Regions from separate parts of the Promicromonospora kroppenstedtii genome, predicted to be linked through region 4. Evidence: riboswitches for the same ligand, from Rfam matches in the RefSeq annotation. Region 4 holds a riboswitch; each other region holds the start of a gene.
What was found. Region 4 has a riboswitch for cyclic di-AMP ahead of ACH47X_RS13530 (C40 family peptidase). Riboswitches for the same ligand answer to the same signal wherever they lie in the genome.
Positions count from the first base shown of each region.

Region 1: linked by a shared signal. The riboswitch ahead of ACH47X_RS21570 (C40 family peptidase) and the one ahead of ACH47X_RS13530 (C40 family peptidase) in region 4 are both predicted to bind cyclic di-AMP.
Region 2: linked by a shared signal. The riboswitch ahead of ACH47X_RS09560 (C40 family peptidase) and the one ahead of ACH47X_RS13530 (C40 family peptidase) in region 4 are both predicted to bind cyclic di-AMP.
Region 3: linked by a shared signal. The riboswitch ahead of ACH47X_RS01660 (C40 family peptidase) and the one ahead of ACH47X_RS13530 (C40 family peptidase) in region 4 are both predicted to bind cyclic di-AMP.

Region 1 is NZ_JBIRYI010000015.1:23,479-25,673, forward strand. It holds gene ACH47X_RS21565 (NAD(P)-dependent oxidoreductase) at 1-150, opposite strand, end outside; gene ACH47X_RS21570 (C40 family peptidase) at 268-1,140, opposite strand; cyclic di-AMP (ydaO/yuaA leader) riboswitch at 1,142-1,293, opposite strand; gene ACH47X_RS21575 (phytoene desaturase family protein) at 1,449-2,195, shown strand, end outside.
Region 2 is NZ_JBIRYI010000005.1:80,517-82,711, reverse strand. It holds gene ACH47X_RS09560 (C40 family peptidase) at 196-930, opposite strand; cyclic di-AMP (ydaO/yuaA leader) riboswitch at 932-1,096, opposite strand; gene ACH47X_RS09555 (hypothetical protein) at 1,291-2,184, shown strand.
Region 3 is NZ_JBIRYI010000001.1:370,104-372,298, reverse strand. It holds gene ACH47X_RS01665 (FAD-binding oxidoreductase) at 1-984, shown strand, start outside; cyclic di-AMP (ydaO/yuaA leader) riboswitch at 1,193-1,348, shown strand; gene ACH47X_RS01660 (C40 family peptidase) at 1,349-2,179, shown strand.
Region 4 is NZ_JBIRYI010000007.1:272,304-274,498, forward strand. It holds gene ACH47X_RS13525 (universal stress protein) at 1-41, opposite strand, end outside; gene ACH47X_RS13530 (C40 family peptidase) at 204-956, opposite strand; cyclic di-AMP (ydaO/yuaA leader) riboswitch at 1,007-1,199, opposite strand; gene ACH47X_RS13535 (metal-dependent transcriptional regulator) at 1,365-2,081, opposite strand; gene serC (phosphoserine transaminase) at 2,165-2,195, shown strand, end outside.

The sequences.
Region 1 (2,195 bases), on a different contig from region 4:
CTCCGCGTCGGTGTGCTCGGCGGGGATCGGCTCGGTCATCACGTAGGTGGCCACGGTGTCGGTGCCGCCGGGTGCGAAGGAGGCTCCGCCGTCGGGCAGCAGGGACGGGAAGTCGAGGTCGAAGGGCACGTCCGGTACGAGGATCTTCACGCCGGGGACGTTACCGGACGGGGCGACGAAGCAGAGCGCCCGTCCGGCCGGTCCGGGAGGTGCTCCCGGTGCGGCCGGACGGGCGCTGCGTCCTGCGAGTGGTGCCTGGGCGCCAGGTCAGCCCGTCACCCGGATGAACACCGGGTTGTTCTGCCACATCTCCGTGTAGTGCACGGGGACGCCCTCCTGCTGGGCCTCGACGACCATGCCGTCGCCCGCGTAGAGCGAGACGTGGCCGGACGTCCAGACGATGTCGCCCGGCTGGGCCTCCGCGGCGGAGACCTGGTAGCCGACCGTCGACATCGAGGCCGAGCTGTGCGGGAGGCTGATCCCGAGCTGGGCGTAGACGTACTGGATGAGCCCGGAGCAGTCGAAGCCGCTGGGGGAGGCTCCGCCCCACACGTAGGGCACACCCACGTACTCGAGGGCGAGGTTGACGGCCTGCTGGCCCAGGTCCGCGGACGACGCGGCGGCCGCGGCCACCGCCTCGGCCTCGGCGGCCGCTGCCTCAGCGGCGGCCTTCGCCTCCGCCTCGGCCTTCGCCTTGGCTTCTGCCTCGGCCTTGGCGCGCGCCTCGGCCTCCGCCTTCGCCTTGGCCTCGGCGATACCGGCCTTGGTCTCGGCGTACGGGGTCACGCTGACGCGGCCCTGCTCGGCCCAGAAGTCGGCGTCCTGCGCGACCTCGACCTTGGTCACGAGGTTCTCGGCGAGACCCGCGCGGGCCGTGCTGTCGAACGTCTTGTTGGCGAGGGTGGTCTGGGTGTGGGACTCGGCAGGAGCGGTGTGGGCGGTCTGGGTGAAGACCGACGCGAGCATGCCGGAGGTGACTACCGCGATCGCGCCGGTACGGGCGGCGTTCTCGGCTGCTGTCTGGGTCAGAGCGGTGAAGGGGGTGAGGGCGGGGCCCTCGGCGCGATGCCGCGCCCGGTTGCTGGGTCGGTTTACCTGGTCGTCCGCCCAGTCGTGGGTGCGGTCGGTGAGTACGGTCACCAGTGATCTCCTCGGACGCCTACGAAGTGAGCTGTCGGGTTCGGATGGGGAGAGCAATCACCCGGCCTCACTAGGAGGCTTCACCCCGAGGACACTCGCGTGCCCGGCTTACCTGGTTCCCCCGCCCCTGTCACGTTCTGGCTGCTCAGGACCGGTGACAGGGTTCGGCGTCCGGACCTGGACCTACCCGTTGCTGGGGAGGCGAGATCGACCGTACTCGTCCGGCGCGCAATTGTCACGATTAGGTCACATACCGTCTTGTGATGGAACGTCCCTGGCAATGAGTGCCCCGTGCCACCATGGCGTGCATGTCCGATTCCACGCTTGACGCCCTGGGCGCCCGGTACGACGTCGTGGTCGTGGGCGCCGGTCACAACGGCCTCACCGCGGCGGCCTACGCGGCCCGTGGCGGGCGCTCGGTCCTCGTCCTGGAGCGCGCGGACCACGTCGGCGGCGCCGCCGTCTCCGCCCGCCCGTTCGCGGGCGTCGACGCCCGCCTGTCCCGCTACTCCTACCTCGTCTCGCTCCTGCCGCGTCGCGTGGTCGGCGAGCTCGGCCTGCCGATCCGCCTCGTGCGCCGGCGGTGGTCGTCCTACACCCCGGTGGCCGACGGCGGCCTGCTCGTCGACACCCAGGACGACGCCGCGACGCGCGCCTCGTTCCGCCGGCTCACCGGGTCCGACGCCGACTTCGAGGCCTGGGGTCGGTTCTACGCGATGACGGCCGAGGTGGCCCGCCGCCTCGCGCCCACGCTCACGGAACCCCTCCTCCCGCGCTCCGCCGTCCGCGACCTCGTCACCGACGGCGTGGGCGCCGAGGCATGGCGCGCCCTGTTCGAGGAGCCCCTCGGTGAGGTGCTGCGCCGCACCTTCGCCGACGACGTCGTGCGCGGTGTCGCCGCCACCGACGGGCTGATCGGTACGTTCGCGGACCTCGACGAGCCGTCCCTGCGGCAGAACCGCTGCTTCCTGTACCACGTGATCGGCAACGGGACCGGCGACTGGGACGTCCCCGTGGGCGGCATGGGGGCCGTCTCGGGCGCCCTGCGCGACGCC
Region 2 (2,195 bases), on a different contig from region 4:
CGTCCGGCTCGAGCTCAGACTCTGCCTCTTGTCGTCTGAGCCTGCGGCTCCGCTCCGGGCGAGTGCCTCGTACCTCGGCCCTCACCCTGCGCTGCGCCTCCGGCTCAGACTCGGGCTTCTTGTCGCCTGAGCCTGCGGCTCCGCTCCGGGCGAGTGCCTCGTACCTCGGCTCTCACCCTGCGCTGCGCCTCCGGCTCAGACGACGCGGATGAAGGTCGGGCTGTTCTGCCACATCTCGGTGTAGCGCACCGGCATGCCGGCGGCCCAGGCCTCGATGATCATGCCGTTGCCGGCGTAGAGGGCCACGTGGCCGGGCGTCCAGACGATGTCGCCCGGCTCGGGGTACGTGACCTGGTAGCCGGAGCCGAGCATCGCGCTCGAGGAGTGCGGCAGAGAGACGCCGAGCTGCGCGTACACGTACTGGATCAGGCCCGAGCAGTCCATGCCCTCCGCCGGCGAGTTTCCGCCCAGCACGTAGGTGATGCCCAGGTAGTTGAAGGCGATGTTGACGGCCTGCTGGCCGACCGGGACCGGGTCCGGCGCGTCGACCGAGACGACGGCGGGGGCCTGGCCCTTCTCGCCGTCGGCGCCCTTCGTGGTGCCCAGGGTCTCCATCTCGATCGGCATCTTCGCGTCGGCCGGGACGGTCACGGTGGGCGCGGCGGCGACGGACTGCTTGGCCACCGCGGTGAGGGAGTTGAGGTCGACCGAGTTCAGCTTCGCGGTCTTGACCTCGGTCTTGAGGTCCATCGCCGGGGCCGCGTGGGCCGTCGTCGCGATGGTCGAGATGAGGACGCCGCCTGCGGCTGCGGCGATGGCGCCACGGCGGGCGACGGTGCCGGCGTTCTCGGTGGCGGTACGAGCGAGGATAGTCAGTGGTGTCTGGGCCGGGCGGCTGTCACGATGCCGTCCGCGGATGGAGTTCGTCACCTAATGTCTCCTGTACCGCCTGCGAGGTGAGCTGTCGGGTTCGGGTAGGAGTACAACCCGGCCGCACGGCTACTGGGGGGTTTCCGTCCGGCTTCACCCCGAGGGCGACGATCCTGCTGTCGCCCGGGAATGGGTCCCCCGCTCCTGTCTTGAACGTCTGAGTCATGAGCCGGTGACAGGACTCGGCGTCCGGCTCACGACTCCACCGTCGCGGTGGAGCAGAAGTCAAAGTACACACGTTCACGGGAAAAGTCACGATCGGGTTACGCATTACGGTCTGACCCAACGAAGAAGCAGATTTACGCCGTTCCGGTCTTCACGGTTATGACCGACATCACACATCGGCTAGCGTTCGGCGTCATGGCCGAAACGCAGCACCGCATCTCCGCGTGGTGGGTGCTTCCAATCAGTGCGATCGTCTGGTGGGCCTGCGGTTTTCTGCCCTGGATCGCGCAGCTGTCGTACCAGGTCACGGGCCTTGCCCGTGCGTCCGACGCCGCGGCGGCCGGGATCCGGCCGCTCCCCTTCACGGCCGACGGCGCCGTGGTCGGCCTGGTCGTCATGGCCCTGATGGGCGGACTGCTCGCCGGCGTCACGGCCCGCCTCCCCGCCTCGGCCGGTGCGGGTGCGGGCGCCGCGATCGCGGGCACCCTGCTCGGCATGGCGGGCGCGGCCGGCAGTTCCTGGTGGCTCGCTGCCGGCGCCACCGTGCCCGGCGACGCCATGCCGTTCGGGATGCTCGTCGTCACGGTCGGCTCGGGGCTCGTGGGCCTTGCCGCGGGGCTCCTGGCCGGCATCGGCCCGGCCGCGCTGCGCGGCGTCGCGCTCGCCCTCCCGGTGGTGCTCCTGGACGGTTGGCTCTGGGGCCTCCTGCCCGGCAACGACGTCTCCCCGATCGGCTCGTGGTGGGTGCTCGCGACGGCGCTCGGCGTGGCGTTCGGGCTCTGCGTGGACGGCAAGCCCCTCGACCTGCTCGGCTGGCTGCCGGCCGCGGGCACCGTGTGGGTGCTGCAGTCCGCCGGCCCCGCCCTGCTGACCGTGCAGGAGAACATCTGGCCGGGCTCGGCGCTCACCGAGAACCCGCTGTCGGCCGCCGGTATCGCGGGCCGCGAGATCGCCTCCGCCGCTCTGACGACCGACGGGCACCAGCTCGGTGCCTGGGTGGTGGCGCTGCTGCTCGGCGCGGCCATCGCGGCGCTGCGGCTGTCCCGGGAGGCCGGGGACGAGAGCGAGCTGTCCGAGGCCTGGGCCTGACCCGCAGCACC
Region 3 (2,195 bases), on a different contig from region 4:
GCGATCTCGTCGGGCGACACCAAGAGCGTCGGCGTCGGCGGGCTCACGCTGAGCGGCGGTATCGGCTGGAAGGTCCGCAAGCACGGCCTGGCCCTCGACAACCTGGTGGCCGCCCAGGTGGTGACCGCGGACGGCGCGGTCGTGACCGCGAGCGCCGACGAACACCCGGACCTGTTCTGGGCGATCCGGGGCGGCGGTGGCAACTTCGGCGTCGTGACGTCGTTCGAGTTCGCGGCGCACCGGACCACGCGTGTCTTCTTCGGCAAGGTGTCGTTCCCCGCGAGGGAGGCCGCCACGGTGCTCCAGGGCTGGGCGGACTACCTGCGCACGGCCCCGGAGGAGGTCACGTCCATCGCCAACCTCGCCAACCCGCAGGCGGGCGGGCCGGAGGCCCCGGTGGAGGTGCACGTGGCGTTCGACGGCGACGACCCCGACGCCGCCGCGGCGGCGCTCGACCCGATCCGCCGGCTGGGGACGGTCGTCGCGGACGACGTCGCGCTGATGGACTACGCGGACGTCCTGGTGGAGGGCGGCACGCCGCCGCCCGGCATCCACGTGATCGCGCACGACGGCCTCGTGGACCACGAGTCGGTCCGGGAGACCCTGCGGATCCTGGCCGAGGTCGGCACGTCGGCAGGGGCGCCGTCGATCTCGATCCGGAGCCTCGGGGGCGCCACGGCCCGGGTGCCCAGCGACGCCACCGCCTACGCCCACCGGGAGGCGGAGCTCATGGTCACGACGTTCACCGGAGGCCCGGCGCCGGTGATCGAGGCCGCCCGGCCGGTGCTCGACGGACTGTGGGGCCGGCTCGCTCCGCACCTCAGCGGTGCGTACGCGAACTTCCTCACGACGGCCGATGAGACCGACGTCACAGCCGTCTACCCGAAGTCGACCTACGAGCGGCTCGCGCGGGTCAAGGAGCAGTACGACCCGAGCAATCTCTTCGCCCGCAACCACAATGTGCGACCTGGACGGATGTCCTAGTCGGGACCTTCGGCCCGGTGGGCGCCGCCCGGACTCCGGGCGGCGCCCACCGTTTAGCGCAGGTCGGACATTACGGTCAATAGATCCATCGCCTGTCCGAGTCGTCCGTAACGCGATCGTGACTTTCGGGCCGAGGTTCGTTACCGTCGGTCCGGCTCGCGGGGAATTCCGTGGGCACTCGAGGTGGACGCCGAGCCCTGTCACCACCGCGAGATCTGCTCTGAACAGATGACAGGGACGGGGGAACCAAGTACGTGGGCACCGCGAGGTGCCCTTGGGGTGAAGCCGCAACCAGCACGACGCGGCCGGGTCATTCTCCGATCCGAATCCGACAGCTCACCTCGTAGGCGCCGGGAGAAATGCTGTGAGTACACGCACGCCCGGGCGCCATCGTGCTGCCCACCCGCCCATCACCCCGCTGACCCCGTTCTCGCGTGCCGCAGCGCGCGGAATCTCCGCGACCGCCCGCCGTGGCGCGGTCGTCGCAGCCGGATCGGGACTCCTCGTCTCGCTGCTCGCCGCCCCGGCCCACGCCGCACCGGCGGACGAGCCCCAGGCCACCACCGCCGAGCTCAAGGCCGTCAAGGACGCGGTGCGCGACGCCGCCCAGGAGTCGACCACCGCGGACGTGGCCACCGCCGCGCTGACAACAGCCAAGGTGGACACCGCCCCGGCCGTCAAGGTCGCCTCCGACAGCGAGTTCACGCTGGAGACCGGCACCATCAAGGTGACGCCGGCCCCCGAGCCGGAGCCCGAGCCCGAGCCGGAGCCCGTCGTCGAGGCGGAGCCCGCCAAGGCCGAGACGACGGCGGCCCCCGCCGCCGAGAAGACCGAGAAGAAGGCCGCAGCGCCGGCCGCCTCCTCCGGGTCCAAGATCGTCGACATCGCCAGGCAGTACATCGGCGTCCCCTACGTCTGGGCCGGTTCGACGCCCGCCGGGTTCGACTGCTCGGGCTTCACGTCCTACGTCTACGCCCAGATCGGCATCACCCTGCCGCACTCCTCGGCCGAGCAGCGCTACGCCGGCACCGAGGTCTCGGCCGCCGACGCACAGCCGGGCGACATCATCTGGTCTCCGGGCCACGTCGCGATCTACGCCGGCAACGGCATGCAGATCGAGGCCCCGGTTCCCGGCCAGACCGTCCGGGAGTCCAAGATCTGGCAGGACAGCCCGGTCTACCTCCGGATCAGCTGACGCCGCAGGTCGGCCC
Region 4 (2,195 bases):
GATCCGTCCACCCCGACCAGTACGACCTCGGATCGTGTCATCGCCAGTCCTTTCTACGGCAGTGCACCTTTGCCCTCCAACGCTACCGGCGGAGCACCGGTATCGGGTAACCGGAGGCAAAAAGTCTGCAGAAAGATGGCAAAGCAGAGCGCCCGCCCGGTCGTGACCGGACAGGCGCTCAGCGAGGTGTTACGTGGCCGCGATCAGCCCAGGCGGATGAACGTCGGGTTCGACTGCCAGATGGTGCGGAAGTCGACCACGGTGCCCGGCTTGGACGCGTCGATCATGGTGTTGCCACCGGCGTAGATCGAGACGTGCCCGGGGGTCCACATCAGGTCGCCCGGCTGTGCCTCCGACGCCGGCACCTGCGTGCCGTAGCCGGACTGCGCCGAGGACGAGTGCGGCAGCGAGATACCGAGCTGGCCGTAGACGTAAGAAGTAAAGCCCGAGCAGTCGAAACCGCTCGGGCTGCTGCCACCGGAGACGTACGGAACGCCGATGTACCGGCTGGCGATGGAGATCACGGAGTTGCCGATCGCCGACGCCGGGACGTCGACGGACGATGCGGTCGAGACCGTAGTGGCGGCTGCGGCAGCGGCCTCGGCAGCCTCGGCGGCGGCGGCCTCAGCGGCCTCCTCCGCCTCCTTGGCGGCCAGCTCGGCCTGATAGTCCTCGTTGTCGGCAGCGGAGACCACCGAGACGGCGGACTTCTCGACGCTGAGCTCGGCGTCGGGCGCGACGGTCACGACGGGAGCGTTGGACAGGGACTCACGGGCCTGCGACGTCAGCGCGTTGAGGTCCACGGAGTTCATCTTGGCGGGGCCGGTCTCCAGCGGAGCGGCCTGCGCAGCCATCGCGCCACCGAACGTCGAGACCAGGAGCGCGCCACCTGCGGCGGCGACCGCGGTACGGCGACCGACGGCGGCGTTCTGGGCGAGCTCGGTGAGCGGAGTCACAGGGCGACGCGCAGCACGATGGCGTGCGCGGGTGGTACGTGCAGTCACGTAGTACCTCTCCTTGTACGCCTTCGAGGTCAGCTGTCGGGTTCGGGTGGGAGAAATCACCCGGCCGTGCGCTCCCGAAGGATTGCCCGGCTTCACCCCTAGGACGCACCCTGGCGCCCGATGGTGGGTCCCCCGCCTCTGTCATGCGGTCGTCTTGGGGCCCCGGCCGGTGACAGAGTTCGGCGTCCGTCCGGAGACTCCCTCGGAATAAACTCCGCGGGAGCGGTCCGAACGTACCCGACGTCACCCCCGATGTCACGTTCCGGCAACGAATGTCATGGCGTGTCGGACAGAGGGTGACACCTTTCCGGCAAAAGGGGCCATTTCGCACCCCCGTCGCCACCTACCGGGGCAACCGGATCAGGCGGTGGCGACGAAGAGGTGCCGGGCCAGGTCCTCGCCCAGCTCGAGCGCCGTCCCGGCGCCGTCGACCGTCACCGTGTACGTACCGTCGCTGAGCTCCGCCGTGATCCGCGAGCCGGGCACGAGGCCGGCGTCGGACAGGCGGGCCAGCAGCTCGACGTCCGTCTGCAGGGGCTCCGCGATGCGGGTCAGCGACGCCGCGAGCGGCTCGCCCTTCACGCCCTTCTTGGCCGCGGCCTCGAACGCCGAGGGCAGCGAGATCACACCGGCCAGGAACGGCACGTCCGTGTAGGCCTCGCCCAGCTCCGACAGGCCTGGGATCGGGTTGCCGTAGGGGTCGTGGTGCGGGTGGTCGAGCAGGCCCACGAGCCGCTTCTCCACCAGGTCGCTCATCACGTGCTCCCAGCGGCACGCCTCGACGTGCACGTGCTCCCAGTCGAGCTTGATCACGTCGGTCAGCAGGCGCTCCGCCAGGCGGTGCTTGCGCATCACGCGCATCGCCTTGTCGTGCCCGAGCTCCGTGAGCTCCAGGTGGCGATCACCGGTCACGATCACGAGCCCGTCGCGCTCCATGCGCGCGACCGTCTGCGACACCGTCGGTCCGGAGTGCCCCAGACGCTCCGCGATGCGCGCGCGCAGGGGGGTGATGCCCTCCTCGTCGAGCTCGTAGATCGTCTTGAGGTACATCTCGGTGGTGTCGATCAGATCCGTCACGTCAGCTCCCGTCATGCGCGCAGCCGCCCAGTCGCCCGTGGGCTCGGCGCCCCGGGCGTCGGCCCAGGTTCTAGTCTAGTTCTGTGCCACTGACAATCCCGACACACCTGCTGC